3 regions of the Nocardia sp. NPDC055321 genome follow, and region 3 is predicted to be linked to each of the others. Evidence: riboswitches for the same ligand, from Rfam matches in the RefSeq annotation. Region 3 holds a riboswitch; each other region holds the start of a gene.

Region 1 (10,341 bases), on a different contig from region 3:
CCACCGCCTCCAACAGCATTCCCTCGTACCCGTCGCGGCACAGCGCCGCGGCCGCCACCGCCGCCAGATCGCGTTCGTGGATGAAGGGGTAGTGCCCCGTCCCGAGAAACGCTTCCCGCACGGTGTTCTCGGCCGCGATGGTCTCCGCCCAGTCCGAACCCGTTGCCGGATAGGTTCCTTCGAGCACCGACCCCATCACCGCCGACGGCCGGATGTGGGTCCACGCCATGCCCGACGCCTCGACCGCCCGCTCGATGGCGAGCCAGAACCACGTCTCGGGCGGATACGCCGCCTCGTGCTCGGCCCCGTGCGAGGACAGCAGCACGATTCGCCCGACCCCCGCCTCCCACGCCCCGGCGAGCACCCGCCCCACGGTCGCGGCCCGCGCCCCGGCGAGAAAAACGGCGTCGACCCCGTCGAATATCCCCGGTGCCGGCTCCGGCCGCGTGATCGACCCCTCGACCACTTCCACCGCGTCCGGCCACTCCCCGAGCTGCCCCGCCTCGGCCACGACCCGCACCCGCACCCCGGCGTCGAGCAGCTCCCGGGCCAGCCACCGCCCCACGATCCCGGTGGGGCTGCACCCCGCGCTCTTGTCCCCGGCTCCGACGGTCACCAATGTAATTCCGCGCACGACAATTCCTCCGGCTACATCAACGGAGATCTTGCGCCTGCGACGAGGTTGCGGATCCGAACCCCCGCCACCCTACCGCGCCACCACGTTCCACGGCGACGCCCCGAGCGGAACCGACGTGCGGGCGCCGGAGCTAGTACTCCAGTTCGGACCAGGGGATGTGGATCGGGAAGGGGAAGTCGAAGTCGATGCCGTCGGTGTCGGCGGGGAACCATTCGCCGGCGAGGATGTAGTTGCTCGTGTGCAGGGGGCGCACGCCCTCCGGGAGTACCGCCGGCGCGGTCTGCAGGCCGAAGGCACGGACCCTCGCGACGGCGCTGGCCTCCGTGGCCAGCTGGACTTCCCAGTACCAGGGGATTCCCGCGCTCGCGTAGCGGCTCTTCTTCGCCTCGACATCGGACTGAGTGTTGGAGGGGGACAGCACTTCTCCCACCAGCAACGCGTCGGATGCGCGCACTTCCTGGTAGGGGTGATCGAGACAACGATGGACAAGGAAATCCGGGGTCAGGTAGTTGGACTTCCCAGTTTGTCCCAGGAAGACATTCGTCTCGGTCGTTGCCTTCCAGCACTGCTCCGGCTGATGCGCCATCGCGTCGCGCGCACACGTCCTCAGGCCGCTCCACATCAGGTTGGTGAAAGTCTGATGCTCGGCGGGACCGCGTCGTAGCCACACCACGCGTCCGTCCCACAGTTCGATCTGCTCGGCGATCTCCTCCGGAAGTCGCTCGAGTTCTTCCCAGGTCATGAATTCCGGCAGTTCCGGTTGCGCATGCGGGATGGCCACGTCATCAGGGTAATCAGGCATCTCCGCAGCCTCCCGGGGTTTACGCGCTGGGGACGGTTTCGTCCTGATTATCGCGCGGCCGTTCCGCCAGTAGACCGCTCACCTCGCCGAATGTCACTACACCGCGCCCGGGAAGCCCTGTTGGCGCCAGGCCTCGTACACCGCGACGGCGGCGGCGTTCGAGAGGTTCATCGAGCGGCGGCCGGGCAGCATCGGGATCCGGAGCTGGGCGGTGACCCGGGGGTCGGACAGGACCTCCGGGGGGAGGCCGGTCGGCTCGGGGCCGAACAGGAGGGCGTCGCCGTCGGCGTAGGTGATGTCGGTGTTGCGGGTCGTGGCGGCGGCGGTGAAGGCGAAGACGCGGGCGGGGGCTATGGAATCCCATGCGGCGGCCAGGTTCTGGTGCACGGTCACCGAGGCGAGGTCGTGGTAGTCCAGGCCCGCCCGGCGTAGCTTGGGCTCGGATAGGTCGAAGCCCAGGGGTTCGATCAGGTGCAACTGGCAGCCCGTCCCGGCGGCGAGCCGGATGGCGTTGCCGGTGTTGGGCGGGATGCGCGGGGAGAAGAACACAAGATGGAACACGCCCACCAGCATCGCAGAGCAAGAGAACCGTACTGTTCGCGGCCGGTGCGTGCGCGTGGCGGCGGGGAAGCCCGATGCGAGCGGTCCGGCTAAGCTTCCGGGCGTGAGTGCAGCCCATGCCGCCCCGGAGAGCCGCAGCAGCCGTATCGGACAGGCGCTGCGGGACAACCTGCCCATGGTGCTGATCGCACTGGTGCTGGTGGTGGCCGTGGTCTTCCTGGCCTGGGACCGGTGGCGCCGCGGAACCTTCTTCTTCGGCGGCGCGACACTGCTCGCGGCTGCCTTCCGGCTACTGCTGCCGACCGAGCGCGTGGGGCTGTTGGCGGTGCGCAGCAAACCTTTCGACGTGACGTGGCTGGCGGTGCTCGGCTGCGCCATCATCGTGCTGGCGGCGACCATCAACAGCCTCGGTGTCACCTAGCCTTGCGGGTACCACGAGTCATGTCTGTTTCGTACGAATTATCCTGACGCACTGTCGGTTTCGTTAGGGTGACGGCTCCGTAACCCCGGTACCAATTACGGGACGAAGTCGCGTCGTCCACGTAATGTATAGGCATGACAGCGACCTTCGATGACATGGATCTGCGGGATCTGGTCGGCCTGCTCTCGCTCGAGGAACAGCGCGAACTACGTCCCGCGGTACTCCGCGTCCTGCACCGTTTGCCCGCCCAAGAAGTACTGCGCCGAGAACTCGGCCGCCGCCTCACCGAGGTCTGAGCCTCGACACAGCAATCCCCCGGCAGCAGCGCTCCCGGGGGATCATTTGTTTTGAGCTTCGGTACCGCAACTAACGGCGTGCGGCCCGGGCCAGCTCCATGGTCTGCACCATGAGTTTGCCCACCGCTTCGGTCTCGGTGAGGAATCCGTCGTGCCCGTCCCGGGAACGCACGATCTCCAGCCCCTTGCAGCCGGGTAGGAGATCCGCCAGTTCCTGCTGGGTTCGCAACGGATACAACCGATCCGAGTCCACGCCGCCGACCACGCACGGCACCGTGATCGCGCCCAGCGCCGCCTCGATGCCGCCGCGGCCGCGGCCGATGTCGTGCCGGTTCATGGCCTCGGTCAGCAGGACGTAGGTGGCGGGATCGAACCGCGAGATGAGCTTGTCCGCCTGGTACTCCAGGTAGCTCTGCACCGCGTAACGCCCACCGTCCCAGGGGTTCTCGTCGCCCTGGGCATGGTTCTCGAAGCGGTGGTCGAGCTCGGCCTCGGTCCGGTAGGTCAGGTGCGCGATCCGGCGCGCGATGCCCATGCCGGACATCGGCGCGGTCCCGGTGCCGTGATACGCCCCGCCCTGCCAGTTCGGATCGGACCGGATGGCCGCGATCTGGGTGGTCTGGGTGCCGATCTGATCGGCGGTGGCACGCGCGCCCACCGCCAGCACCAGGGCCGACCCGACCCGCTCGGGATAGCCGGCCATCCACTCCAGCACGCGCATGCCGCCCATCGACCCGCCGACCACCGATGCCAGCCGGTAGATGCCGAGCAGATCGAGCAGCTGCGCCTCCGCGGTCACCTGATCGCGAATGCTGATCTCGGGAAAGCGTGCGCCCCAGGGCTTTCCGTCCGCGGCGAGGGACGCTGGTCCGGTGCTGCCCTTGCAGCCGCCCAGGACGTTGGTGGCGATGACACACCATTCGCGGGTGTCCACCGCCGCGCCCTCGCCGACGATGCCGTCCCACCAGCCGGGCTGGGCGTGCTGCACGTTGGCGGGGCCGACCACATGTGAATCGCCGGTGAGGGCGTGCTCGACGAGGATGACGTTATCCGCGTTCGCCGAGAGTTCGCCCCACCGCTGCACCGCCAGGCTCACGTCGGGGATGACAGCGCCGTTCTCGAGCCGGACCTCCCCGATCGCAATGGTGCAGAGCGTCCCGTCGGGCGGCGGCAGCAAGAGATCCGCCGCTGGACGAGAGGTGCTCGATTCAATGCTCACTATCAGCTCGCTGCCGCAATCAGTCCCGCGCGCAAATCCGCCAGGATGTCGTCGATACCTTCGATACCCACGGCCAAACGCACCAGACCAGGGGTGACGCCGGACGCGAGCTGCTCCTCGGGAGTCAGCTGGGAGTGGGTGGTCGAAGCCGGATGAATCACGAGCGAGCGCACATCCCCGATGTTAGCGACATGGCTGTGCAGCACCAGCGCGTCCACGAACTTCTTGCCCGCATCGACACCACCGGCCAGCTCGAACGAGACGATCGCGCCGACGCCCTTCGGTGCCAGCTGTTTGCCGCGCTCGAACCAGGGGGAGTTGGGCAGACCGGCGTAGTACACCGACTCCACCGCGTCCTGCCCGCTCAGGAATTCCGCCACCGCCTGGGCGTTGGCCACGTGCCGCTCCACCCGCAGGCTCAGCGTCTCGATGCCCTGGCTGATCAGGAAGGCGTTGAACGGCGATACCGCCGCGCCGAGGTCGCGCAGCAGCTGCACGCGCGCCTTGAGCGCGTACGCCGGTGCGCCCAGGTCGGCGAAGACCACGCCGTGGTAGCTGGGGTCCGCGGTGGTGAAGCCCGGGAACCGCGGCTTGCCGTCGGCGTCGGTCACGGTCCAGTCGAAGGTGCCGCCGTCCACGATCACGCCCGCGACCGCGGAGCCGTGCCCGCCCAGGTACTTGGTCGCCGAGTGCACGACGATGTCCGCGCCGTGCTTCAGCGGCTGGATCAGGTACGGGGTGGCGACGGTGTTGTCCACGATCAGCGGAACGCCGGCCGCGTGCGCCACGCCCGCGATGCCCTCGATGTCGAAGATCGAGCTGCTCGGATTGGCGACGGTCTCACCGTAGAACGCCTTGGTGTTGGGGCGGACGGCCGCTTCCCACTGGGCCAGGTCGTCCGGATCCTCGACGAAGCTGACCTCGATGCCGAGCTTGGGCAGCGAGTAGTGGAAGAGGTTGTACGTGCCGCCGTACAGGTGCGGGCTGGACACGATGTGGTCGCCGGCCTCGGCGACGTTCAGGATCGCGTAGGTCTCCGCGGCCTGGCCCGACGACACCAGCAGCGCCGCCACGCCGCCCTCGAGGGCGGCCACGCGCTGCTCCACCGCGTCCTGGGTGGGGTTCATGATGCGGGTGTAGATGTTGCCCGGCTCGGCCAGGCCGAACAGTGCCGCGGCGTGATCGGTGTCGCGGAAGGCGTACGAGGTCGTCTGGTAGATCGGCAGGGCGCGTGCGCCCGTGGCCGGATCGGGGGCCTGCCCGGCGTGCACCTGCTTGGTCTCGAAGGACCAGTTCGCGGGATCGAGGTTGGCAGCGGGCGCGGTCGAGTCACTCATGATTACTGCTCCAGGAAGAATCGCCGTATACGGCGGAAGGCTTGGGTTATCGGAAGGCGAATTGGCTTCGACAACAACACATCTCGGTGCCTCCTACAGTGCGCTTGCGCTCGGCCTTCGAGCGCCCGGTCTTCACCCGGAGCACCCCACCGCAGCTGGAGGGTTGCCGATCAGCGAGCCGGGGCTTGGCGCTGATGCTCTTGACCTGTTTCGGGATTCTAACGGTGCTCGGCCGCGATGTCGGCAATGGGGTTACCCACAGTCGGAACGGCGCAAATACGGACGAACTCGTGATAGGCGGTGACCACCGCGTCGGCCATGGCGCGCGCGGAGTCGGCGAGCACGCCCTCGAAACTGCCGAGCTCGGCCTCGCACTCCACGCCCGCGCGCATGATGGCGTGCCAGGTGCCGGTGATCAGCCGCACCGGCAGTGCGTCCGGGTCGGTGCCGAGCCGCTCGCCGAGCACGGTCGAGGTCTCGCGCATCTTGTAGTCCGCGGCGTCGAGACTGCGGGCGCGCACGGCGGGGGAGTGCCTGATGATGTTCTGCATCTGCTGGAACCAGCGGAACGGCAGCGGTTCGTCGCGGTCGATGATGCCCTCGATCATCTCCAGGTAGCTGTTCAGTAGCGCCTGCAGCTCGTTCCCGGTGATCGGCTGGCGGCGCAGGTTGTCCGCCAGCGTGCCGCCGAAGTCCTCGATCGGCGCGATGACGATGTCTTCCTTGCTGTCGAAATACCTGTTCACCGTGCGCGGGGAGACGTCGGCGGCGTCGGCGATCTGTTCCACGGTGGTGGTGTCGAAGCCGTGCTCGTCGCACAGGCGCAGCGCCACGTCGATGACCCGGGTACGGGTCTGCTGCTTCTTGCGCTCGCGCAGGCCGGTGCGGGCGGTCGGCGATGACGGCTCGAACATGCCCCGATGGTAGCGCGGACCGGAGAAATCATGTCCATGGACGCCAACTGTCGCAGTCGGACATTTTTCTCTTGACGCCAATTGTCTGGGAGTGCCACGATGAGCTCGGCTGTTCGGAGCAAACGAGGAGTAGGCATGACCGGCGGGACGGCAACGCTCGAACCTGACGAAATATCAAGTGAGACAAAAAATTCCGCACGATGGTGGGCTCTCGGCGTCATCGCCGTCGCGCAGCTGATCGTGGTGCTCGACGCCACCATCGTCACGATTTCGCTGCCCTTCGCCCAGCAGGACCTGGGCATCAGCGACGGCAACAAGCAGTGGGTCCTGACCGCGTACACGCTGATCTTCGGCGGACTGCTGCTGCTCGGCGGGCGGCTGGCGGACTACCTCGGCCGCCGGCGCGTCTTCATCGCCGGCCTGGTCGGTTTCGCACTGGCCTCCGCACTGGCCGGGCTCGCGCAGAACGGCGCACAGCTGTTCGCCGGACGTGGTCTGCAGGGCGCGTTCGCGGCGCTGCTCGCCCCGGCGGCGCTGTCCCTGGTGTCGGTGACCTTCACCGAGGCCAAGGAGCGAGCCAAGGCGTTCGGCGTCTTCGCCGGGGTCTCGGCGGGCGGCGCGGCCATCGGCCTCATCGCGGGCGGCGCGCTGACCGAGTACGCCAGCTGGCGCTGGTGCCTGCTGGTGAACACCCCGATCGCGTTGCTCGCCGTGCTGGGCGCGCTCGCCTTCGTGGTCCGGGACGTACCGGCCCCGCGGACCGGCGGATACGACCTGCCGGGCGCGATCACCTGCACCCTCGGCCTGATCGCGGTGGTGTACGGCTTCAGCCGCGCCGCCGAGGACGGCTGGCTGGCCGTCTCGACCCTCGGGCTGCTCGCCGGCGGCGCGGTGCTGCTGGCGCTGTTCGTCGTCATCGAATATCGCAGCTCGAATCCGCTGCTGCCGCTGCGTATTCCGGGTGAGATCAACCGCGGCGGGTCGTTCCTCGTGGCGCTGCTGGTGCCGATCGCCATGTTCGCCATGTTCCTGAACCTGAGCTTCTACATGCAGATGACCCTGGGGTACTCCGCGCTGAAGACCGGTTTCGCGTTCATGCCGTTCCCACTGGGCATCACCATCTCCGCGGGCATCACCAGCGTGCTGCTGCCCAAGCTCGGGCCGCGCCCGCTCATGCTGGCCGGTGCTGTGCTCGGGGCGGCCGGGCTCGTCTACATGGCGCAACTGGACTTCGGTTCCAGCTACGCCGCGCTCGTGCTGCCCGCGATGACGCTGATCGCGCTCGGCATGGGCCCACTGTTCGTCTGCATGCAGACCACCGCGCTGCACCAGGTCGACGACGAGGATTCCGGTGTGGCCAGTGCGCTGCTCAACGCCGCGCAGCAGGTCGGCGGGTCCATCGGCGTCGCGCTGCTCACCACGATCGCGGTGCAGGCCGCGGAGCGGTACGCCACCGACAATCCGACGGTCGACAACCTGGCGGCACGGGCCGCGATCCACAGCTACGACGTGGCCTTCTATTTGGGCGCGGTGTTCTTCGTGATCGCGATCCCGGTGATCGCCTTCATGATTCGGGACAAGCCGTCGAGCCTGCTCGAGGGGTCGGAGCGCCCGGTGCACGTGGGGGTCTGAGGTCGGCGCCGGTCTTCGATGGTAGAGGCCCGTGGGCATAGATCCCTCGCCCCGTCACGGATTCGCGCCGTGACGGGGCGAGCCGCAAGTCGATGGCAAGTCGTGGTCAACAGTGGCGGTTCATGGTGGGCGCATGAGCATCACCACTGAACTACCGGCCGACAGTGACTTCCGCTGGCGGGCATACGCATTGATCGGGGGCGGTGTGCTGTTCGCGATCGGCAACGCACTGCACCCGCTGCGGCACTCCGAGGAGGCCGAGCAGGCGGCGACCTGGGTCGCGGCGCACGTGAGCTTCAGCGCGGGCGCGGTCCTCATGGCCGCCGGGCTGCCGCTGGTGACCGCGGCCTGGCGCTCGCTCGGGCGGCCGGGCATCGCGAGACTGGCCGCTGTCACCCGCGCGCTGCTGTATGCCGGTCTGGCCGTGGCCATTCCGATCGGTGGATATCACGAGGCGTTCGTGGCGCCCCGGCTGTCCCATCACGAACAGCACGCCATCGAGACCGCGGCCATGCCGGTGAACGGGCCGCTCGCGGCCTGCTTCCTCGTCGGCTTCCTGCTGTTGGCCGGCTGCGCGTTCGCGGCCCCGAACACCCTGCTCGCCCGGCCCGCGGCGGCGGTGCTCGTGGTGTCGGTGCTGGTGATGGGTGCGGCCGAAGGGCTGCCGGGCGCGGAGGGGTTGTGGATCATTCCCGGCACGATCGCGGTGGGCCTCGTCGTGGCGTTCGCCGGGGTGCGGGCGCTGCGGGGGACGGATGCGAGCACGCCGCGGGTGGCGATGAGTTCCTGAGTGATGCCGGTTCCGTGGGGGAATCGACCTCGAGCTTGAAGACGTTGAGGTTGCGAAATCGGCTGGGCGCGCGATGCTTCAGCCGTGGTGATCGTGGAACTGCTCGGGGCGCTGGGTGTCCGGGTGGACGGGCGGCCCGCGGTGCTGCGCGGGCCGATGCAGGCTGCGGTGCTGGCGCGGCTGGTGGCGGCGGGCGGGGAGGTCGTGTCGGCCGACCGGCTGATCGACGATCTGTGGGCGGGCGCGCCGCCGCCGAAGGCGGCCGGGTCGTTGCAGGCGCACATCTCGCACCTGCGGCGCGCGCTCGAACCCGAACGTCCGGCCCGGTCGCCCGCCCGCGTCGTGGTGTCGCGGGCCCCCGGCTACGCGCTCCAGCTGCCCGCCACGGCGGTCGACGTCTGGCATTTCGAGCGACTGTTCGCCGACGCGGCGGGCCACACGGACCCCGACGCCCGCCACCGTCTCCTGGACGCCGCGCTCGCCCTGTGGCGCGGCCCGGCCTACGCCGCCTGCGCCGATGCCGCCTGGGCCGCCGCCGAGATCACCCGCGTCACCGATATGCGCTGGACCGCAATGGAACAGCGCGCCCAGGCGGCCCTGGACCTGGGCCGCCCCGGCGACGTCGCCGCCACCCTGCCCCGCCTGCTCCACGAACAACCCGGCCGCGAGGAAGCCGTCCGCCTGCTGGCCCTGGCCCACTACCGCCAGGGCCGCCAACTCGAGGCCCTGGCCGTCCTGCGCCGCGCCCGCACCACCCTCCACGCCGATTTCGGCATAGACCCCGGCCCGCCCCTGCGCGCCCTCGAGTCGGCGATCCTGGCCCACGATCCGGCCCTGCTGCCGCAGTCGGCACCCCGGGTGCCGGCGGGCCCGGCTCGAGAGACGGCCGACCCCGCCGCACCGCCGACCATCCGCGTGGCTTCGAGTCCGCCCGGGCTCGAGCAGGTTTCGGATCCCGTCGCGGCGCGCCCGGAGCCGCATCTCGCTACACCGCTCGGTGCCCCCGCGCCTCCGGGACCCGCCACCGCGCAGTCGCCGGTGCCCGGACAGCTGTCGATCCCCGTCCTTCCGGAGCAGGGAGCCGCGACCACGCCGGGCCGCGCAGTCCACCCGGAATCGGAATACTCCACCCCGCAGGCACGGGATCTCACGATCCCGCACGCGATCGAGGCGCCGAGCGCCGAGTCGACCTCGGTCACCGCTGCGGAGTCGCCAGGTCCGCCCGGGACGTTTTCCGAAACCATCGACTCGCCGAACCGGTCGGCGTCGCCGTCCACTTCCTCGAATTCCAGCGCCGGCTCGGCGGACTCCACCGCCTCGTTCGGAGACCGCCTACGTGTGCGTCCGGGTGCGATGGTCGGCTACACAGCGCAGCGCGCCGTCCTACATGCCGCCGCCCGCGAATCGGCCCGGGGTGGAGCGCGGCTCGTCTGGATCGAAGGTGAAGCGGGAGCGGGCAAGTCGACCCTCGTCGGTTCGGTCATCGGGGACCTGTCCGAGTCGGGCTGGCGGGTGGCGGTTGGCAGTTGCCCGGAGGTCGACGGCGCACCGGCCGGCTGGGCCTGGCAGCAGATCCACGACGAGTTGTCCTATGTGGCAGCCGAGTTGGAGTCGACAAGGCCGACCCCCGTCACAGCTGTGTGGGCTCGCGGGGAGGCGATCGGTCCGTCGTACCCGGCTCCGGAGGTCGCCGGTGAGACCTCGAATGCCGGCGGTGCGGAGACGAGTGCGT
Region 2 (10,341 bases), on a different contig from region 3:
GCGCGGCAGTCTGACGCCGCCGCTGATCCGGGGCCTGGGCCCGACCATCATTCCCAAGCCGGAGCGTTTCTACTTCGCCCTGGGCACCCCGATCGACACCGCGCCCTGGCGCGATACCGCCGACGTCGCCGCCGCGGCCGCGGAACTGCAGGTGGTCGTGGCCAAGGCGGTGGAGGAGGAACTGGGGTTCCTGCTCGGCGAGCGGGATCGCGATCGCGGCCGCAGCCTGCTCGGGCGGACCCTGTCCGCCGTGGGTCTCTGAGACCCTAGGTTTACCCAGGTTCCCGCACTGTGGACTGCGGCTCTTCGGTTAGGAGTCGCAGTTCGAACCTCTTTCCGGAGACTCGAAGTTAACAGCCATTCCGTTTTCGAGTACCGTGGACCACATCGGCGATGGGCCGCTGTGGCACTCAGGAGGTTGGCGTGGAACGCACTATTTTCGAACCGGAGCACGAGCTGTTCCGGGAGTCGTTCCGAAAGTTTCTCGATCAGCATGTCGCGCCGAACCACGAGCAGTGGGAACACGACGGCGTCGTCGATCGGGCGGTCTGGCTGGAGGCGGGCAAGCAGGGCTTCCTCGGTATGGCGGTGCCGGAGGAGTTCGGCGGCGGCGGGGTGAAGGACTTCCGCTACAACGCGGTGGTCACCGAGGAGGCGACCTACGGTCAGTACTCCGGCCTGGGCTTCGGCCTGCACAACGACGTCATCGCGCCGTACCTGCTGGAACTGGCGAACGACGAGCAGAAGGCGCGCTGGCTGCCCGGCTTCTGCACCGGCGAGATCATCACCGCCATCGCCATGACCGAACCCGGCACCGGCTCGGACCTGCAGGGCATCAAGACCCGCGCGGTCAAGGACGGCGACGATTGGATCCTGAACGGGTCCAAGACCTTCATCACCAACGGCATCAACGCCGACATCGTGATCGTGGTCGCGCAGACCGATCCGGCCAAGGGCGCCATGGGCTTCTCGCTGCTGGTCGTCGAGCGCGGCATGCCCGGATTCGAGCGCGGCCGCAACCTCGACAAGATCGGCCTCAAGGCCCAGGACACCGCCGAGCTCTCCTTCCAGGACGTGCGGGTGCCCGGCAAGAACCTGCTCGGCACCGAGGGCCAGGGTTTCGTGCACCTCATGCAGAACCTGCCCCAGGAGCGCCTGTCCATCGCCGTGATGGCCGCCGCCGCCATGGAGGGTTCGCTGCAGGGCACCATCCAGTACGTCCGCGACCGCAAGGCGTTCGGCAAGCCGATCGGCGCACAGCAGAACACCCGTTTCGTGCTGGCCGAGCTGGCCACCAAGACGACCGCCGTCCGCGTCTTCGTCGACCGCTGCATCGAGCTCCTGAACGCCGGGAAGCTGACGGTCGAGGAAGCCGCCATGGCCAAGTACTGGAGCACCGAGGAACAGCTCGACCTGATCACGAAGTGCCTGCAGCTGCACGGCGGCTACGGCTACATGCGCGAGTACCCGATCGCCAAGGCCTACATGGACGCCCGCGTGCAGACGATCTACGGCGGCACCACCGAGATCATGAAGGAGATCATCGGCCGCGGTCTGAAACTGACCTGATCCCGGTCGATGTCGCGGGGCCGCGCGGGTGTTTCCCGCGCGGCCCCGCGTGGCGTCGACGGGGGGAGCGGCCGGGCGGGGAGGTGCGCCGGCGCAGGTCCGGGCCACTTCTCCCGGGCCGGAATCTCTACAGACCGAGTGGTCTCATTTAGGCGACAGTACTGAGCAGCTAACTGATAGCGAATTAGCATGGCGTGTGGGGTCGGGTCCTACCCGATGGAGACACGCAATGCGAACAACCCGAGAGATTCTCAGGAACGCACTGGCCGTCGGCATGGCTGCCGCCGGTTTCGGAGCCGCCATCGCGCTTGCCCCGGCGATCGCGCCCTCCGCGCACGCCGACGCCGACTACGGCGGCGGGTGCGTGCTCTACGACGGCGACCGCGCGGCGACCATCGATTCCTTGAGATTCAGATGCGGCCCGGGTCAGCTCGAGGCGCTGTACCGCGACGCACCGCAGGGCGCGGTGCCCATGGGCGTCAAGAACGGGTGGGTCGCCGAACCGGCCGACATGCAGGTGTGGTCGCCGGCGCTGTGGATCGGCAAGACCTTCTTCACCGGACCCGACGGCGGCTACCTGCTCAACCGCGTCACCGGCGCGGGTGTCGAGGTCTACCAGGCCGACGTGTACCGCGGCCCCTCGGTCGTGGACGGCGGGCCGACCTGGGTCCTGAACTATCGCCCCTCGCCCACCCCGCAGCTGTGGGACGAGATCCGCGAGGTCACCCCGGGCGTGTGGTTCGGCTACTCCTACTGGCGTGACGGCCGCGACGCACAGCTGTTGAGTTTCATCCTCACCTGACCCCCGCACCGGCTTGCGATCACCTCGCACGTAACTCTCGTGGCGGGGGAGCGTCCCTTGATAGACGTGGACTCCGTTGTCTACGAAAGGGATTCAATGATCACCCTGCTACGCGCCGCCGCCCGCGCGCGCGGCGAGCTCAGTCGATCGCGGGTGGGCGTGTGAGCGCGCCGCCGGATACCCAACCCACCCTGTGGGCGCCCACCGGCCGGACCGTCGGCGCCGTGTGCGCGGTGGGCATTCTCGTGGTCGGGCAGCTGTATGTCGTGCTGCCCGTGCTGAATCGGCTCGCCGAGGACTGGGAAACCTCCACATCCGCGGTGACCTGGACGACCACGGCCTTCGGATTGGCCTACGGCGCGGGCTTTCTGGTGACGGGGCCGCTCTCGGATCGCTTCGGCCGGCGGCCGGTCATCGTGGGCGGCCTGCTCGCCACGGTGGTCAGCTCGCTGATCGTCGCGCTCGCGCCGGGGCTCGGCCTCGGGCTGGCGGCCCGGGTGCTGCAGGGCCTGACCGCGTCGTTCTTCGCCCCGGCGGCCTTCGCGTATCTGTCCGAACGCATTGCCCCGGAACGCAGAATCTTCGCCCTGACCTGCCTGACCAGCTCCTTCCTCGCCGCCGGGGTGGTGGCGCAGGTGCTGGCGCAGCTGGTGGGCGCCGCCTGGGGCTGGCACGCGATCTTCGTCACCGGCGCGGTCGCGTTCGCGCTGTCGGCGGGGCTGCTGTGGTTCGTGCTGGGCGCGAATCCGGCGGCGGGAGAGCCCGCCGCCGTCGTTGCCGACACGCCGCGTACGGTTTTCGCGCCGTTCGGCGCGCTGCTGCGGCGGCCCCGGCTGGTGCTGCTGTACGTCAGTTGCCTGGCGGTGCTCGGCTCGTTCGTCGGCATCTACACCGGAATCCAGCTCTCACCGCCGGACGGCGTGGGCGCGAGCAACGGCGCGCTACTGGCGTTGCGCGCCAGTGCGATTCCCGCCATGATCGCGGTTCCGCTGCTGGCCACTCGCCTGGGTGTCATCGCGCCGGAGACCCGGGTGATCGGCGCGCTCGGCATCGCCGGGGTCGCGGCGGCGGTGACCGCGGTACCGCTCGGGGGCATCTGGGTCGCGGTGTGGCTGCTGGTGTTCGTCGGGGCCATCGCGGTCGCGGCGCCGGCCGCTGTGCAGGCAATCGCGGCGCAGGCGGGCGCGGGACGGGGCGCGGCCACCGCGCTCTACACCTTCGCGCTGTTCCTCGGCGCCTCCCTGGGGCCGCAGCTGGCGAATCTCGTTGCACACCGCGGGTATTCGTCGGTCGCGCTGGTGATCGCCTCCCTGTCGGTGGCGGGCGCGGCACTGGCCTACGCCTCGACCCGGGTCCCCGATGCCGTCCGGAATTGATTTCGACCAGCCTGGTTTGAATCATTGTTGGTAATACGCAGTGCCACATAAGTTTTCGAACACGGTCATGAGTTCCAGCGACAAGCCCCGGCTTGCTGGGCGGCAACCCTCCAGTGGCGGCGGGGTGCTCCGGGTGACGACCGGATGGCGGCGAACGCGTCGCCATAAGCGTCTTCGCTCTCGGAGGAAAACAATGTCTGTAGCCCAACTCTCTTCGGCGACTCCGGAATCCGCGACCCTGAACCTCCGCGAGGTGGTACTGGTGGCAGATCGATTCCGGGGTCTCGCGGAGGACGACCGGGCATTCACGGTCTCCGGTTTGGTGGCCGTGCTGCGGAGCGGGGGATTGCGGGAGGCGGCCGAGCCGCTCACCGTCCGGATCGGGCAGGGGATCACCCGGCACGACCTGGACTACATCGAGCACGTGGCGGCCATTCACGCGCCCGCCGGGCTCCGGGTGGTCGACACGGTCGCCGAACCGGCGCCGCGGCATCAGGTGCACAAGTACCAGAACTCGAATGTGTTGCTGGCCAACCTGGTTCAGGAATCGGCGACCGAGTTCAGCGCCGATCTGCGAATCCACGGTGACAACGAGCTGCTGCTGGATCATCAGACCGGCGAGCACGTGCAGGGGATCGTCATCGTGGAGGCGGTGCGCCAGCTGTTCCTCGGGGCGTTCGAGCTCGAGTACGGCCGGCGCTGGCCCGAGCAGCACTTCTACATCGTCTGGAACAGCATCGAACTGAACTTCACCGCGTTCCTGTTCCCGCTGCCCGGCACGCTGCACGCGGTGCTCACCCCGATCTCGATCGAGGATCCCGGCAAGCTGGAATTCTCGATCGAGGTGCAGGTGCGCCAGGCCGGGAACAACGTCGCCGACGCCCGGATCGGGTACGCGGCGCTGCCCAACGAGCGCATCACCCGCATCGAACGGCACAAGGCCGCCAAGGCCATCGCCGCGCATCTGAACGAGGTCGCGTGAGCGCCGTCGCGCCGGTGCGCACGGCGGCGTTCTTCGACGTCGATGAAACCCTCATCACCGTCAAGAGCATGTTCACCTTCCTGCGCTTCTGGCTCGCCGAGCACGGCGACGACGGGAGCCGCTACGCGCGCGTCTCCGGCGAGATCAAGGAGCGCGCGGCCGCGGGTGTGCCGCGCGAGGAGGTGAACCGGCACTACTACCGCGCCTATCGCGGGGTGCCGGGCGCGGAACTGGCCGAGGCCGGGCAGCGCTGGTTCGCCGAGTTCGAGGCCGGTGGCGCGGCGTACTACACCGACGCCGTGCGAGCTCTTACGACACATCGGGATTCGGGTGCGGTCACGGTGCTGCTGTCCGGATCGTTCGCGGCGGCCATCGCCCCGGTCGCCGCGGCGCTGGGTGCGGACCGGCTCATCGCGACCACCCCGGTGGTCGACGATCACGGGCTGCTGACCGGCGAGGTCCTGCGGCCGATGATCGGTGCGGCCAAGGCGGACGCGGTCTCGGAGTTCCTGCGCGAGCACGGAATCGAGTTCGAAAACACCTTCGGGTACGGCGATCACGCCAGTGATCTGCCGTTCCTGTCGGCCGTGGCGCACCCCGGCTTCCGCGGGGCGGATCCGGTCCTGCTGGAGCGGGCCGGGACGCACGGCTGGATTCATCTGAGTGATCGGGTCAGCGCGACGGTCGGTGCGCCCGGCCGCCTGCTGTCCGAGCGGGAAGCGGAATCGGTATGGTGAACAAGATCTACGAGCTGACCCCCACCACCCAGGGTCCGCTGTATCCGCCGAGCGAAGTGCTGGACGCCGCAGGCGATTTCATCGTCGTCGGCTTCCTCAACGACTCGGGGCCAGATGGTTCGGTGACCAGGCGGTGGGGGCGGGCGATCGTGGCCGCCGACACCCCGGTGCCCGAGTTCGGCGCGGCCGCGCCGTACACGATCGTGCGCGAGCTGGACGCGGAACTGTCCCGCGAGGACGCGGCGAGCGTGCTCTACACGCTGCCGCTTCCGTTGCCCGCCAACAACTATCCGATCGTGTTCGCGCCGGATCAGCGACCGGACGCCGAATCGGTCCGGCGCCCGAGCTACGCGTTCCACGAGACGCCGATCCCGGACCTGCGACCGGAGGACGGGCGCAAGCTCACCACCCCGATCACCCTCGAGCAGTGGCTGCGCGCTCGCGGGACCGTCGAGGTGAGTGTGCGCGAGGACGGCCACCACGGTGACTTCCGCTTCGAGTTCACCGACCTGATCCCCGACTCGCTCTACACCGTGATGTCCCTGCGGGCACGGGATCTGGACCCGGACGCACCCACCAGGCCGGGTCCGCTGGGCGTGCCGAACGTCTTCGTCACCGATGCCGCCGGCTCCGGTTCGTACAGCGCGACACTGCCGAATCCCTTCCCGGATCCGGAGGCGCCGGGCGCGAACCGCGTCATCAGCGTCGTGGTGCTCTGGCAGAGCTACCAGCAGAACTACGGCGGGGCCATCGGGCACTTCGGCCTGGGCGGGGACATCCACGCGCAGTTGAAGCTGCCCACGCCCACCTTCGAGGAGTTCCGTACCGCCTGACAGCCTGTCGCGATGGCAACGGCCGCGTGGTCCTGGACCGCGCGGCCGTTGCCGTTGCGGCGCAGGGTTTCCGGCTGTGGTGTGGGAGCCGGACAGCGCATCTCCCGCCGCGCTGATCCTCAGCGTTCGGCCGGGCTCCCCGCGAGCAGGCGATGCGCCTCGAGCGCGAGGTGGATCTCGGTCGCGGCGTGCGGTGCGGTCAGGCGGCGGCCGGTGAGTTCGGCGACGCGATTGAGCCGGAAGCGCACGGTGTTGCGGTGGCAGAACAGCGCGGCGGCGATGGCCGAGACCTCGCCGTCGTGGGTGAACCAGGCGCGGACGGTGTCCAGCAGGATGTCCCGGTCGTGGTCGGGCAGTGCCAGCAGCGGGCCGAGCACCGCGTCGGCGAGGGTCATGGCGGTCTCGGGGGAGCCCACCAGGAGTACCGGGATGAGGGCGTCGCTGTAGCGAACCACTTCGCGCGAGCCGGGTTCCGTTGCGGCGCAGGCGAGTTCGGCCTGGCGCAATCCGGTCGCGGCGTCGGCGAGCCCGCCGAACGGGGAACCGATCCCGACCCGGCCCACCGCGCGCTCGGTGAGCATGGTCTGCAGCCGGGCCTGGGTGAATCGCGCTGTGAGAGTGACGATTCCGATGTGATGATCGGTGCGCAGCCGCCAGGCCGAGGCCACCCCGAGCATGGACAGCGCCTTGTCGATGCCGGGCAGTGCCTCCTCGGCGGAGTTGCCGGTTCCGGCCATGACCACCACGAACTCGCCCTGCACCGGGAGCCCCAGGGTGCGGGCGCACTCCCACAGGCGCGGCCCCTCGGCCTGACCGCCGAGCACCGCGTCCAGCGCGGCGTCCTGGGCGCGCGCGTCCCGGCGTAGCTGTTCGGTCACCGTCTCCTGATATCCGGCGGTGAGCGCCTGGGAGTAGTCGTCGACGAGCTTCCAGATATCGGTGGCCCGGATGAGCAGTTCCCGATTGGATTCGGGGTCGGCCCCGGCCATGGTCACCAGTTCATCCCAGATCACACCCGATCCGATGCGGAAGGCGCGCAGAATCGCGGGCAGCGGCACCCCGCTCTCGGCGCGGCGCTGACCGGTGCCGTGCGGTGCGGCGGTGTCGGGTCCGGTGTGGTTTCCCGCGAGATAGCCGAAGACCGCCTGCAGGTTCTCCCGGGTGGTGCGGCGCAGCTCGTCGGGCGAGACCTCCGCGGTCGGTCCGTAGACCGGGACGGTGCGTTCGATCTCCGTGGCCACCCGGTCCACGAAGGCGTCGAGGCGCTCCAGCAGCGCGACGCTGGCCCGGGCGAGAAAGCCGCCGGGCGGGGTGGGCGGGGTGTTCATGGACGATGATCGTACCGCCCGTCATCCCGTGCTCGCGCACCGTGACCTGCGCCGACCCGTCGCACCCCGGGTGCGCGCCCGGCGCTCGCGCGGTCGCGCCACGCCGAGGTCCACAACGGCCCGGCCACACCGGTTTCCGCCGGGCCCCGCGCGAAACACCCTCGTGGACGAGGGCTTCCGGCCTACCATCTGTGCCATGTCAGCCCCGCGAACCGGTTCGACAATGATCGAGGGGCGGGTCGCGCGCACCTCCCGGAGTCTGGAGATCACCTTCCACAGCGGCCCCGGCGACCCGCTCGCCGTCGCGGTCCGCGGCGACAGCGGCCGTACCGCGCGCATGGCGGCGTGGCTGGGCTTCCACACCGCGGGCACCGGCACCCACCGCATCACCTACTCCAACGGGACGACCCTGCTGGTTCGCTCCCGCACCAGCGCCCCGACGTTGCTCACCCGCAGCGACGGCACGGCGATCGCGACCATCTCGCGGGCGAGCACCTCCACGGCCGTGGCGGGCACCGCCGGCACCCTGTTCCACTTCGTCCCCGCGCCGAAGGACGCGGAGACCCCGGCCCTGTTCCGCCTGCACGTCCTGGATCGGATGGGCGAGAAGTTCGCCCGCCTCAACATCGTCCGCGCCGGCGAGGGCCCCACCCCGTTCCTGGGCACCCGGCTGCTGCTGTGCACCCCGCCCGACGCCACCGAACGCGACATCCTGGTGGCGGTGTGCGTGGACATCGCCCTGGGCCTGCGCCCCTACATCACCGCGATGAAGTAGCCGGATCTAGTCGGCGACCCGGATGACCGACTTCCCGAGGTTCTGCCCGACGAGCAGGCCCTGGAAGGCCGGGACCGCGTTCTCCAGCCCGTCGACGACATCCTCGAGGTAGGTGAGGCTGCCGTCGGCGAGCCACCGGGTCGCGTCGGGGTAGAAGTCGGAGAACTGGTGCAGGAACTCGGTCTGGATGAATCCGCGCAGCGTCAGGCTCTTGCGCAGGATCAGCGACATGAGCTGCCCGAGGCGATCGGGTCCCGGCGGCAGCTCGGTGTCGTTGTAGGAGGAGACGAGCCCGCACACCGGGATGCGCGCGAACGAATTGAGGCGGGGCAGCACCGCGTCCAGGACCGCACCGCCGACGTTCTCGAAGTAGACGTCGATGCCGTCCGGCGTGGCGGCGGCCAACTGCTCGGCGAAGTCGGGCGCGCGGTGGTCCAGCGCCGCGTCGAACCCGAACTTCTCGCGCAGCAGCGCCACCTTGCGCGGCCCGCCCGCGATGCCGACCGCGCGAGCGCCCTTGATCCGCGCGATCTGCCCCACGGTCGCGCCGACCGGACCCGTGGCGGCGGCGACCACCACGGTCTCGCCCGGCTGCGGCTGCCCGATCGTGAGCAGCCCGGAGTACGCGGTGAACCCCGGCATGCCGAGCACCCCGAGCGCGGTGCTCAGCGGCGCGTCCGCTGGATCGAGGGTGCGCAGGTACCGCACGTACTCGACCGAATGCGTCTGCCAGCCGCCGTACCCCAGCACGAAGTTCCCGGGCCGCAGCGCGGGATCGGCGGATTCGATCACCCGCGACACCGTCGCCCCGCACATGACGTCACCGACCGCGACAGGTTCGGCGTACGAGGGCGCGTCGCTCATCCGTCCGCGCATGTAGGGATCCAGCGACAGGTACAGCGTCTGCAGCAGCGCCTGCCCGGGCCGCGGCGGCTCGAGTTCGACGGTCTCGGTGCGGAAGTTCTCGGCGGCGGGCATGCCGGTGGGGCGGGAGGCCAGGACGATGCGGGTGCTCTTCATCGGCGGCGCGACCTTTCGATGGGCGAGAGCCCCAGTGTGGAACACCGGGGCCCGCGGCCGACCGCTATTCGGGACGCGTGTCCCGCTCAGTGGACCCGATCGGGGCTACCGCAGCGCGCTGCCCGCCACCCACTGCTCCCACGGCACGCCCCAGTCGCCGCCCTGCCAGATGTCCAGCGGGTCGCCGCCGGTGTTGCGCACCTCGAGTACGTCGCCGGGCAGCGCGAATTCGTAGAACCAGCGCGCGTTCTCGGTGCTGAGGTTCAAACAGCCGTGTGAGACATCGGTATTGCCCTGCGCCCAGATGGTGGAGTCGAGCGCGTGCACGTAGATCCCGTCGGTGCTGACCCGGGTGGCCCAGCCGATCGTCTCCTTGTAGCCCAGTCGCGAATTGACCGGCAGCCCATAGGAAGAGGAGTCCATGATGATCGGATTGGCCTGATCCATCACGGTGTAGATGCCCGGCTGGGTCCAGAACGAGATCGTCCTGCCGCCGACGGTGGTGGAGCCGCCCATCCCCATCGAGGTCGGCATGCTGCGGATCAGATTGCCGTTCTCGAAGACGTCGATCATGTGCGTGTTGTCGTCGGCGATGGACACGTGCGCGGGGCCGATGGTGAACCCGACGCGCGAGTTCTCCTGACCGAAGAGTCCCGGCGCGAGTTCGACCCCGTACAGATCGGCCGACACGCCGACCTTGGTCCCCGGGGCGTAGTAGTCGCGCGGCCGCCAGTGCGCGAGCCGGTTGTCGAGCCAGTGCCACGCGCCCTCGACCTTGGGCTCGGTCGTCACGACCAGGTGCTTCTCGGCCGCGGCCCGATCCAGCACGTCCTCGTCGAAGTGCGCGCGGATGATCGTCCCGACGCCGTAGACCCCGCCCTCGGCCAGCAGCACCCCGCCCGAGGTCTTGAGCTGGGCC
Region 3 (10,341 bases):
CGACCTTGCCCGCCTTGGGCTGATCGAGCACGTCCTTGATGCCCTGCACCACCAGCGGCGGGTTGTCCGCGATCTCCCGCGCCATGGCGTGCGCCGCCGCCAGCACCGCGTCCTGATCCTCGAAGACGTCGTTGACCAGGCCGATCTTCTCCGCCCGCGCCGCGTCGATGTCCTTGGCGGTGTACGCGAGCTCGCGCAGGTGGCCTTCGCCGATGATGCCCGGCAGCCGGTGCAGCGAACCGATGTCCGCCACGATCGCGACCTTGGCCTCGCGCAGACTGAACTTGGCGTCCGCGCTGGCCAGGCGGATGTCGGCGGCCGCGATCAGATCGAGCCCGCCGCCGATGCACCAGCCCTGCACGGCCGCGATCACCGGCTTGACGCAGTTCGCCACCGCGGTGACCGAATCCTGCATGGACCGCACCTGCTTGAGGAAGTCGGTGCGCGGCCCCGCCAGCGCGCCGCCCAGCAGCGGCCCGAAGACCGGCGCCATGGCGGGCAGGTCCAGCCCGTAGGAGAAATGCTTACCCGAACCGGCGAGCACGATGGCCCGCACCTCGGGGTCGGCGTCGAGTTCGCCGAAGATGAGCGGCAGCTCACGCCAGAAGTCCGGGCCCATGGCATTACCCTTGCCGGGGCCGGTCAGCGTCACCGTCGCGACGTGGTCCTTGCTCTCGACCTCGAAAGCCTTCCAATCGGTCATCGGTCCAGCGTATCGGGGGTGCGGAAGGTCCGGGCGGGCGGTGTAAATCCTGTGCTAAATCTGATGCGGCGCACTGGTTTCCGATCACCTGCCGGACAGACCATTATTCGGCCCCCCGAACCGCGCTCACCGTGATGGAGGTCCTGATGCTGATGCATCACGGGCTCGGCCTCGACCACTTCAATTCCCTCCCCCGCCGCCGTGCCATCCACGCCCTCTACGAATGCTGCTGCAGCGTCACCTGGGCCGAGAAGATCGCCGACGGCCGGCCCTACCCGGGCTACGACGCCCTCTTCACCGCCGCCGACGCGGAACTGCACGCCCTGTCCCCCGCCGGCCTGGCCGAAGCGTTCGATTCCTGTGCGCACGAATCCGTTTCGGACCGGACGGTCGCCGAGCTGGCACGCATCACCCGCGCTCGGCTCACGCGCATGCTCGGGCCGGAAGCGGGATATCCCGAATACTGAACCCCGGCACATCCACCGCAATCGCTCTACCCTTGTCCCATGCGCAGGTCCTTACCACCGGTCGCTGCCAGAGTCTCCGACACACTCATCGCCCGCGGGCACCACGGGGTGATCCTCACCCAGCCCCGTCCCGCACACACCGCGCAGGACGCCGCCCAGGCGCTGGGGGTCGCACTGGGAGCGATCACCAAATCCCTGGTTTTCCTGCTGGACGACGATCCGGTGCTGCTCCTGGTCTCGGGCGCGCACCAGGTGAATCTGGAGTCCACCGGGCGAAGATTGGAGGGGACGCTCTGCCGCGCACCCGTCACCATGGTCCGGCAGCTGACCGGGCAACCGGCCGGTGGCGTCGCGCCGGTCGGGCATCCGCTCAATCTGCCGACCTTCATCGACACCGCGCTGGCGGCGCACGGGGAGCTGTGGGCAGCCGGCGGGCATCCGAACACGGTCTTCCGCACCACCTTCGGCGAACTCGTGCGCATCACCGCCGGGCTGGCCATCGACGTGGACTGACCGCGATCACCGCATCGTGCATTCGGGACAAACCGAACGACTCAATTTCGGACCGTGCGGAATATCCGGCGGCTCGACAACGTAGGTTCGGAAGGTGACCGATTCTCCGACGCCCGGCGCCGAGCTCCACGTGCCCGACGACCTGAGCGGCATCACCGCCCAGCAGTATCGCGCCGCCATGCGGCACTACCCCGCGGGCGTCACCATCGTCACCCTGAACTCCGACGGCGGGCCGGTCGGCTTCACCGCGACCTCGTTCGCCTCGCTCTCAGCCCAGCCGCCACTCATCTCGTTCAACATCGCGGCCACCTCGTCGAGCATCGCCGCCATGACCAAGGCCGAATCGTTCGTCGTGCACTTCCTCGGCGAGCACCAGAAGCACCTCGCGCAGCGCTTCAGCCGGACCGCGGAGGAACGCTTCACCGACCGGTCGCTGTGGACGACGCTCGAGACGAGCGAACCGGTGCTGCACGGCACCCCGATCTGGGTGCGCGCCACCGTGCACCAGCTCATTCCGATCGGGGACCACACCCTCGTCATCGGATTGGTGACGCGGGTGCACGACAACACCGAGGACGCACCCGCGGTCGGGCCGCTGGTGTATTACGACGGCGCGTATCACCGCGCGGAGATCGCGGACTGATTCGCAGCGCGGAGGGTCAGGTCGCCGACGCCGCGGTGCCCACGCCCAGCGCCGCGAGAATCCCCGCGCTCAACTGCTCCAGCCGATCTCGCACCCGCGGCCGGCGCAACAGCTCCACCGCCCGCGCGGCCACCATCGCCAGCAGCACCATCTCGATCGCGGCGATGACGGATTCGATCGCGCCGAGCGCCAGGGTGTTCGCGAAGGTCACCTCGGTGAGGAACTGCGGCAGCACGGCGAGATAGAAAAGCCCGACCTTCGGGTTCAGCACGCAGGACAGCAAACCGGCGGCGAACGCCGAGCGAACCGAGGCCGCGCGCCCCTGCGGCGCAGCGCCCGTGAGCTCCGACTCCGCCTCCCGCCGGGCCCGCCGATGCGCGAGCAGCGCCCGAACCCCGAGGTACACCAGGTAGATTCCGCCGATCACCTTGAGCACGCGATAGGCGGTGGCGGACTGCTCCAGCAGCGCCGCGACACCCGCCGCGACCACCAGCGCCCAGACGATGCCACCCGCCGCCGACCCCGCGGCCGCCGCGATCGCCGGACGCGGACCGGCCATGGCGTAGCGCAGCACCAGGAAGGTGTCGGGACCGGGAGTCAGGGCCAGCAGCACGCACAGCCCGATGAAGCTCAGCAGCAGAGCGGGATTCACTCACCCATGGCAGCGCATCACCGAGGTGGATGCAAGGGAATACCGCCATGGGTGAGCGGGAAGACCGCCGCCCGCCCTGATGAAACGGGTCAACGGCCTTCCGGGCGTCCGGAATTCAGATTCGCGCGCCGAACTCCGTGCCCAGTTCGCGGAACACGTCGGTGTTCAGGGAGAAGGCGAGGCGGGCCTCGTCCAGGACGCGCTCGACCTCGCCTGCGGCCAGCGGCAGCGCGTCCAGATTCGCCCGGTACTCGCGCTTGAACGCGGCCGGATTGGCGATCTCGTCGAAGACGTAGAACCGCACACCGTCGCCCTTCTTCGGCAGGTTCCACAGCTTCTCGGCGGTGCCACGAATGACCTGGCCGCCCGAGAGATCGCCCAGGTAGCGGGTGTAGTGGTGCACCACGTAGCCGGCGGGCCAGGTCTGCGCGCATTCGCGCACCCGGGCCGCGTAGGCGGCGGTGGCGGGCAGCGCGGTCAGCTCGTCACGCCAGTTCGGTCCACCGAGGTGGGCCAGATCGGTCTCCAGCGCGGCCAGGCGCGCCAGCTCCGGGCGGATGAACGGGCCCGCGGCGGGGTCCGAAGCCAGTGCGGCCGTGTCCTTTTCGAGTGCCTCGTAGACGAACCACAGCTGCGAGGTGTAGCGGTAGAACGCCTCCACGCCCAGCTGACCCGTGAGCAGGTCGCGCATGAACGTGGAATGCTCCGCCTCGGCGTGCTGCTGCTCGGTCGCGGTGCGGATGAGCGTCGAGAACGGTGTGCTGGTCTCCAACATGATCGAGCATCCTCGCTTCAACTCCCAGGGCGCACTACTTTGGCTACCCTAACTTCAAAATCGACTGTACGGGTCAGCAACGTTCTCGCGATTCGACCTTTCCGCCCCAGCCCATCCAACTTTCGGATGATTTTCCGGAAGGGGTTGACAATGCCGCCGATCGTCTGCAAGCCTTCTCAATCAGGTCATGAGTACCAGCGCAAAGCCCTGGCTAGCTGGTCGGCAACCCTCCTCCGCGGTGGGGTGCTCCAGGTGACGACCGGGCCGCCGCCCGACCGGGCGCGGCAAGCGCGGACTCTCGATCATTCTTTTCTCCGATCGCGCGTCCCTTGCCCCGATGGGATTTCGTGATGACTGCTTTCGCCGACCGCAGCTGTGCCCCCCTCGCCACCGTCTCCGGTTGCGACCTGCGCGTACCCCTCGTCCAGGGTGGCGAGATCGACTACGCCAACTTCGACTACGCCGCCAGCGCACCGGCGCTGGCGCAGGTCACGGACCGGGTCGCGGCACTGCTGCCGTACTACGCCAGCGTGCACCGCGGCGCGGGCTACGCCTCGCGCGTGTCCACCGACTGCTACGAGGCCGCGCGCGGTTCGGTCGCCCGCTTCCTGAACGCCGCCGACGACCAGGTCACGGTGTTCACCCGCAACACCACCGACGCGCTGAACCTGCTCGCGGCCTGCGTGCCCGGGGACACCGTCGTGCTGGACGTGGAACACCACGCCAACTTCCTGCCGTGGACCCGGCACGGCCGCCGGGTGGTGCCGGTCGCGGACACCATCGAGGAGACCGTTCAGCGCGTGGTCGCCGAACTCTGCGCCAAACCCGCCGCGCTGCTGGCGATCACGGGCGCGTCCAACGTGACCGGCGAGCTGCTCCCGCTGGAGCGGCTGGCGTGGATCGCGCACCAGTGCGGGACCCGCATCCTGGTCGACGCCGCGCAGCTCGCCCCGCACCGGCGAATCGATCTGCGCGCCACGGGCATCGACTACCTGGCCTTCTCCGGGCACAAGGCGTACGCGCCCTTCGGCGCGGGCGTGCTGGTCGGCCGCCGCGACTGGCTCGACGCGGCCGAGCCCTACCTGGCCGGCGGCGGCGCCGTGCGCTCGGTGACCCCGGACCGCGTGGAATGGGCGCCCGCCCCGCAGCGCCACGAGGCCGGGTCGCCGAACGTCCTGGGCGTGGCGGCGCTCGCCGCGGCCTGCGACACCCTCGCCGGACTCGACGAGACCGAGGTGCTCGAGCACGAGCGGTACCTCACGCAGCGGCTGCGCTACGGATTGACAACCGTTCCCGGCGTGCACTTCCTGCGGGTGTGGCGGGACAGCACCGACGCGGTCGGCATCGTCGCGTTCACCGTGGACGGTTTCGAACCCGGGCAGGTCGCGGCGTATCTGTCGGCCGAGCACGGCATCGGGGTGCGTGACGGGCGCTTCTGCGCGCATCCGCTGCTCGCCCGCCTCGGTGTGGACGCGGCGCTGCGGGCCAGCATCGGACTGGGCACCACCGCCGCGGATGTGGATCGCCTCGTGGACGCGATATCCACACTCGTCCACAAGGGTCCGGGCTGGGACTACGCCAAAACTGACGGCCATTGGAACCTCTCTCCCGAAACCCGCCCGTTCGCCGCCACCGACGCGGGTGCGGCCCCCTGCGGGTTCTGACGTCCCGGCGTTCGCGGTCGCATCGAATAGGATTCGATGCGACCGCGGTACCGCACGTGAGACACGGCCACCGGGAACAGGACCCGATCGAGATCGCGGGTGCTCCGCGCGCCGATCCGCCAGCGATCGCGCTACGGCACCAGGTATCGCGCCGCGAGCTCCTCCACCACCGGGTCGTCGTCGCCCACGGCGTTCAGCAGATCGAGATCGTCCTGCACGGACAGCTGCCGGCCGTCCTCCTGCTCGATGTCGGGCGGCCCGTCCTCCGCCAACTGCCGGATCAGCTTGGCCCGCACCCGCTCTCGCAATGAATCGCTCATAGCGAGAGCATGCCCCGGCCGTCGGCTCTCATTCCCCCGGCACGCCGCCGGGGTGCGGTACTCGATGCCCGCCTCGGGCGGAACTCGATGCCAACTGGAATACGGTGCAACGCCGAGTTATCCACAGCTGTGCACAACCTGCCGACCGGCACTGAGCGCACGAAATGCCCGATAGCTCCCGTTCAGGAGGCGATGCGCCGGCGAATCATCCACAGGTGCACGGTCCGCCACGCGGACCACGACCCGTCACACCGGAGCGAGCCACGTCCCCCACGGGGTGTTGCGCAGCACGGTGAAAGCGAAGAGCAGCACGAGGACTACCCACAGCGCGGAGCGCGGCAGCACCTTGGGTAGTCGGGGCCTCGGGTTGCCACGCCAAGCGCGAACCAGCCACGCACTCCAGAAGACGAGGAACCCCAGTAGCAGCGGGACGATCAGCACGTTGCTCTGAATCGCGTCGAGCACCCGGCCGTCGGTCAGATTGTGCAGCCCGCGCAGCCCGCCGCAGCCGGGGCACCAATAACCGGTGAGCTCCTGGAACGGGCACAGCCCCCACGACCCCTCCACGTGCGGGTCGCGAAAGTGCAAGGCCGCGAACCCCGCCGCCACCCCGCCGCCCACGAGCAACGGAAGACCCACACCCCACCGATTGGGGCGGGTCCTGGCTTCGAATCCGAGAGCGGTGTCCACGAGCATCAACGTTAGCGGCGCCCTCCGGGACCTGCCAGGTCACCGCCGACTTCGCACCCCCGGAGCCGGTCCGGTCAGCGCAGCGGCACGCGGGTGCTGACCGGTGCGGTGAGCGCCCCGGCGAGCATGTCCACGATTTCTCCCCAGGCATTCACATCCCCCGCGGCGATGCGCCCGGCCTCGACCGCGCGCTCGTGATCGGCGAGCAGCGCGAACAGCGCCGTCGACAGCGCGCGCAACCGCCGCACGCGCAGGCGCGGGGTCAGCTCCGGGAGCGCACCGTCCAAGCGCTGCATGATGACTCGCACCGACGTGCGCGCCTCGCTCTCCAGATTGCTCGCGTCGGTGACCGCCGGGTGGGTGTGCACCTGCTCCAGGAAGCGCGCGTAGTGATTGATCCCGTGCCGCTCCCCGAGTTCGAACATGGGGATGACCAGGGCCTCGAGCAGCTCGTGCACCCCCACCTCGGTGCCCGAACCCGCCTGTTCCGCAAGCAGTTCCAGCCGCCGCACCTCGAGGGTCCCCATCCGCAGCTCGACCACCGCTTCGATGAGCCCGTCCCGCGACCCGAAGTGATACTGGATCGCCGAGTTGTTCCGCTGCCCGGCCGCCGCGGCGATGTCGCGCAGCGGCACGCTCTGCCCGCGCTCCGCGATCAGCTGTTCCGCCGCGAGGATGATCCGCTCCCGCGCCTCGGTCACCGCCATCGCCGCACCTCCCTCATCGCCGGCCGACCGCACGCCCGGGGCACGGTTCCACCGTATGCAGAATAGCCGCCACCAGGGCGGAAAGAACTCCACCTTGACAGTTAAGCTAATGTTCTTAAAGCTTCGTGTGACCGCCATCACCGAGAGGGACCGCACCCGATGATTCTTGATTCTTTCCGACTGGACGGCCGCGTGGCCATCGTGACCGGCGCGGGCCGCGGCATCGGCGCCGCCACCGCGCTCGCCCTCGCCGAGGCCGGCGCCGATGTCGCCCTCGCCGCCCGCACCCCGGCGCAGATCGAGGAGGTGGCCGGCAAGATCCGCGCCCTGGGCCGCCGCGCGATCACCGTGCCCACCGACCTGTCGGACCTGGCGAACGTCACCGCCTTCGCCGACACGGCCGCCGCCGAACTCGGCCGCCTCGACATCGTCGTCAACAACGTCGGCGGCACGATGCCGAACACCTTCACCACCACCTCCCCCCAGTTCTTGGAAGACGCCTTCCGCTTCAACGTCTCCACCGCGCACGCCCTCACCCAGGCCGCGGTCCCGCACCTGTTGCAGACCGGCGGCGGCTCGGTGGTCTCGATCTCCTCGATGCTCGGCCGCACCGCCGGCCGCGGCTTCCTCGCCTACGGCACCGCCAAGGCCGCCCTCGCGCACTGGACTCGGATGGCCGCCACCGACCTGTCCCCCCGCATCCGCGTGAACGCGATCGCCGTCGGCTCGGTCCTGACCTCGGCCCTGGACGTCGTCGCCCAGAACCCGGAGATCAAGGCCCGCATGGAGTCCGCGACCCCGCTCAAGCGCCTCGGCGAGCCCTGGGAAATCGCCGCCGCGATCGTGTTCCTGTGCTCCCCCGCCGGCGGCTACATCACCGGCAAGATCCTGGAAGTCGACGGCGGCATCGAGGCCCCCAACCTCGAACTCGGCCTCCCCGACCTGTGAACCGGAGTCCGTCATGACATATCGCGTAGTCCAATGGAGTACCGGCAACGTCGGCCGCCGCGCCCTGCGCTCGATCCTGGCCCGACCCGAGCTCGAATTGGTCGGCGTCTGGGTATCGGGCCCCGCCAAGGCGGGTAGGGACGCGGGCGAACTCGCGGGCCTGGACCGCGAAACCGGCGTCCTCGCGACCACCGACGCCGCGGCCCTCATCGCCTTGAAACCGGACTGCATAGTCCACACCGCCATGGCCGACGACCGCCTCATGGAATCGGTCGAGGACCTGAAGACCTTCCTGCGCGCGGGCATCAACGTGGTCTCCAGCAGCCCCGTCTTCCTGCAGTTCCCCTACGGCACCCTCCCCGACGAGGCCATCGCCCCCATCGTCGAAGCCGCCGAAGCGGGCAACGCCTCGCTCTGGGTCAACGGCATCGACCCCGGCTGGGCCAACGACTGGCTGCCCCTGGTGCTCTCCAGCGGCTCGGAGCGGATAGACGCCATCGTCTGCTCGGAGATCATGGACTACTCCACCTACGACAACCCCAAGGTCGTCTTCGACATCATGGGCTTCGGCAGCGCGCTGGACGACCTGCCCCTGCTCCTGCAACCCGGCGTCCTCACCCTCGCCTGGGGCAGCGTCATCCGCCAGCTGGCCAACGCCCTCGATGTCGAAATAGACACCGTGACACAGCATTTCGAACGCCTCCCCGCCACCGAACCGATCAAGGTCGGCGACCGTGTCATCGAACCCGGCACGGCCGCAGCCTTGCGCTTCCAATTGCACGGCGTGCGCGGCGACCGCACCCTCCTGACCCTCGAACACGTCACCCGCCTGCACCCCGACCTCGCCCCCGACTGGCCCCAACCGGCCGGAAAGGGTTGCTACCGAGTGGAAATCAAGGGCGAACCCGACTACACCCTGGACCTGCAGCTCTACAGCAACGGCGACCACGCCGAAGCGGGCGTGGTCGGCACGGCGGCCCGCCTGGTCAGCGCGGTCCCCGCGGTGGTCACGGCCCGCCCCGGCCTCCTGACCGCCACCGACCTCCCCCTGACGACCGGCCGCGGCCTGTTCTCCTGACCGGTCCGCCAGATCCATCCCCACCCGTCCCCCGGGCTGTGCACAACGCCCGAAAACCCCGCCCCACCACACGAAAAGGCCCCCGATACCGAAGTATCGGGGGCCTTTCGCGGAGCCGCCTGGGGGAATCAAACCCCCTGACCTTTTCATTACGTGGGTCAGGCGACGTGCTGGAGCGGCTGGGAGACGGTGAACTCCAGACGCCAGCCACGTCGACGCAGTAGTCGACTGTCGCCGCGATTGTCGTCAGGTATCCGACGCACCTGCGCTTACAGCGCCGTGATCAACGTAAAGCCGATTCCGAGAACGACCACCCCAGCGCTACCGCCGCTTACGGCGGATTTGATGGGACTGGTCCCGTCAAGCCGAAGGCCGAAGCCGACGGCCTGGGCCACGATGACGGCAATCGCAGAAGCCAAAAGTAACGCGAGAACCTGCGCGGTGGGATTGTGGTCCAACCCCGACGTAGCCTCCGTCGTGGACGAATGGGACGCGATCACCGACCCGATGGAGCGGTTGAACTGCTCGATACCAAGAGTTATGGTCGCCATTGGCGCCTCTCCTTGCGAATTGGAATACAGGACGCACTGCGACGGCCGCCGAGGAACGTGCTCCGCCCTCTTGCCAGGGCGGAGCACGGCTCTACTGGAACAAATCCCCCGGTCAGACCGCGTAGTTGCTGATGGGGAGCGTAGACCTACAAACCCAGATTCAGCGACTGTCATGAGGTCGGCGACGGTTTTCGGCATATTTACCCTGTTACCCAGACCCGTTTCGCAGTGGCATATATCACCTACGGCTGGCGCTTTAAATGGGTGGGTAGCGGGCCGTTCATCTGAGCAGTTACGCGCCCTACTTGGCGGTATTTATAGCTGCCATGCATCAAGATGAGCTTCGTCACATACGAGTATCCTTGTGGCGTGGACCTCACCGGCGATGAACCGCCGTCTGACCCGGGGACTTCTCTTTCCCCACCTCCTCACACAGGCCTTCCTCTGCGGAGGGAAGGCGTGTCAAGGATGCCGTAGGCACCGCGAAGCGGACAGCGGCAGCTGGTCCTTGACTCGTCCTTCCGGAGCGAGACAATCGGGCCGATGAGGAGGCGGGGAGCTACCAACCGCAGGAGCTCCAACCTCGACGAGCCGGATTCCTCCAAGCATGGCCTCCGATCTCTACAAGTA

The links. Region 3 has a riboswitch for S-adenosylmethionine ahead of ACWIGI_RS24235 (aminotransferase class V-fold PLP-dependent enzyme). Riboswitches for the same ligand answer to the same signal wherever they lie in the genome.
Region 1: it holds a riboswitch for S-adenosylmethionine, as region 3 does, so the genes downstream of both, ACWIGI_RS12165 (bifunctional o-acetylhomoserine/o-acetylserine sulfhydrylase) here and ACWIGI_RS24235 (aminotransferase class V-fold PLP-dependent enzyme) in region 3, are expected to answer to the same signal.
Region 2: it holds a riboswitch for S-adenosylmethionine, as region 3 does, so the genes downstream of both, ACWIGI_RS21095 (AfsA-related hotdog domain-containing protein) here and ACWIGI_RS24235 (aminotransferase class V-fold PLP-dependent enzyme) in region 3, are expected to answer to the same signal.

What each region holds. Positions count from the first base shown of each region.
Region 1 is NZ_JBSHMS010000006.1:194,972-205,312, forward strand. It holds gene ACWIGI_RS12135 (SDR family oxidoreductase) at 1-634, opposite strand, end outside; gene ACWIGI_RS12140 (Uma2 family endonuclease) at 768-1,379, opposite strand; gene ACWIGI_RS12145 (tRNA (cytidine(34)-2'-O)-methyltransferase) at 1,536-2,000, opposite strand; gene ACWIGI_RS12150 (DUF3017 domain-containing protein) at 2,176-2,421, shown strand; gene ACWIGI_RS12155 (hypothetical protein) at 2,556-2,717, shown strand; gene metX (homoserine O-acetyltransferase MetX) at 2,788-3,936, opposite strand; gene ACWIGI_RS12165 (bifunctional o-acetylhomoserine/o-acetylserine sulfhydrylase) at 3,939-5,273, opposite strand; SAM riboswitch class IV at 5,369-5,479, opposite strand; gene ACWIGI_RS12170 (TetR/AcrR family transcriptional regulator) at 5,492-6,187, opposite strand; gene ACWIGI_RS12175 (MFS transporter) at 6,323-7,819, shown strand; gene ACWIGI_RS12180 (hypothetical protein) at 7,953-8,609, shown strand; gene ACWIGI_RS12185 (BTAD domain-containing putative transcriptional regulator) at 8,694-10,341, shown strand, end outside.
Region 2 is NZ_JBSHMS010000012.1:216,253-226,593, forward strand. It holds gene ACWIGI_RS21075 (lysophospholipid acyltransferase family protein) at 1-262, shown strand, start outside; gene ACWIGI_RS21080 (acyl-CoA dehydrogenase family protein) at 424-1,569, shown strand; gene ACWIGI_RS21085 (hypothetical protein) at 1,799-2,371, shown strand; gene ACWIGI_RS21090 (MFS transporter) at 2,533-3,747, shown strand; SAM riboswitch class IV at 3,811-3,924, shown strand; gene ACWIGI_RS21095 (AfsA-related hotdog domain-containing protein) at 4,010-4,729, shown strand; gene ACWIGI_RS21100 (HAD family hydrolase) at 4,726-5,466, shown strand; gene ACWIGI_RS21105 (hypothetical protein) at 5,460-6,299, shown strand; gene ACWIGI_RS21110 (PucR family transcriptional regulator) at 6,419-7,627, opposite strand; gene ACWIGI_RS21115 (hypothetical protein) at 7,824-8,402, shown strand; gene ACWIGI_RS21120 (NADP-dependent oxidoreductase) at 8,409-9,422, opposite strand; gene ACWIGI_RS21125 (L,D-transpeptidase) at 9,528-10,341, opposite strand, start outside.
Region 3 is NZ_JBSHMS010000015.1:136,658-146,998, reverse strand. It holds gene ACWIGI_RS24265 (crotonase/enoyl-CoA hydratase family protein) at 1-703, opposite strand, end outside; gene ACWIGI_RS24260 (2-oxo-4-hydroxy-4-carboxy-5-ureidoimidazoline decarboxylase) at 850-1,170, shown strand; gene ACWIGI_RS24255 (YbaK/EbsC family protein) at 1,210-1,683, shown strand; gene ACWIGI_RS24250 (flavin reductase family protein) at 1,862-2,326, shown strand; gene ACWIGI_RS24245 (LysE family translocator) at 2,343-2,978, opposite strand; gene ACWIGI_RS24240 (biliverdin-producing heme oxygenase) at 3,094-3,753, opposite strand; SAM riboswitch class IV at 3,937-4,050, shown strand; gene ACWIGI_RS24235 (aminotransferase class V-fold PLP-dependent enzyme) at 4,104-5,417, shown strand; gene ACWIGI_RS24230 (hypothetical protein) at 5,549-5,737, opposite strand; gene ACWIGI_RS24225 (DUF2752 domain-containing protein) at 5,984-6,433, opposite strand; gene ACWIGI_RS24220 (TetR family transcriptional regulator) at 6,502-7,134, opposite strand; gene ACWIGI_RS24215 (SDR family oxidoreductase) at 7,294-8,082, shown strand; gene ACWIGI_RS24210 (NAD(P)H-dependent amine dehydrogenase family protein) at 8,096-9,160, shown strand; gene ACWIGI_RS24205 (hypothetical protein) at 9,430-9,711, opposite strand.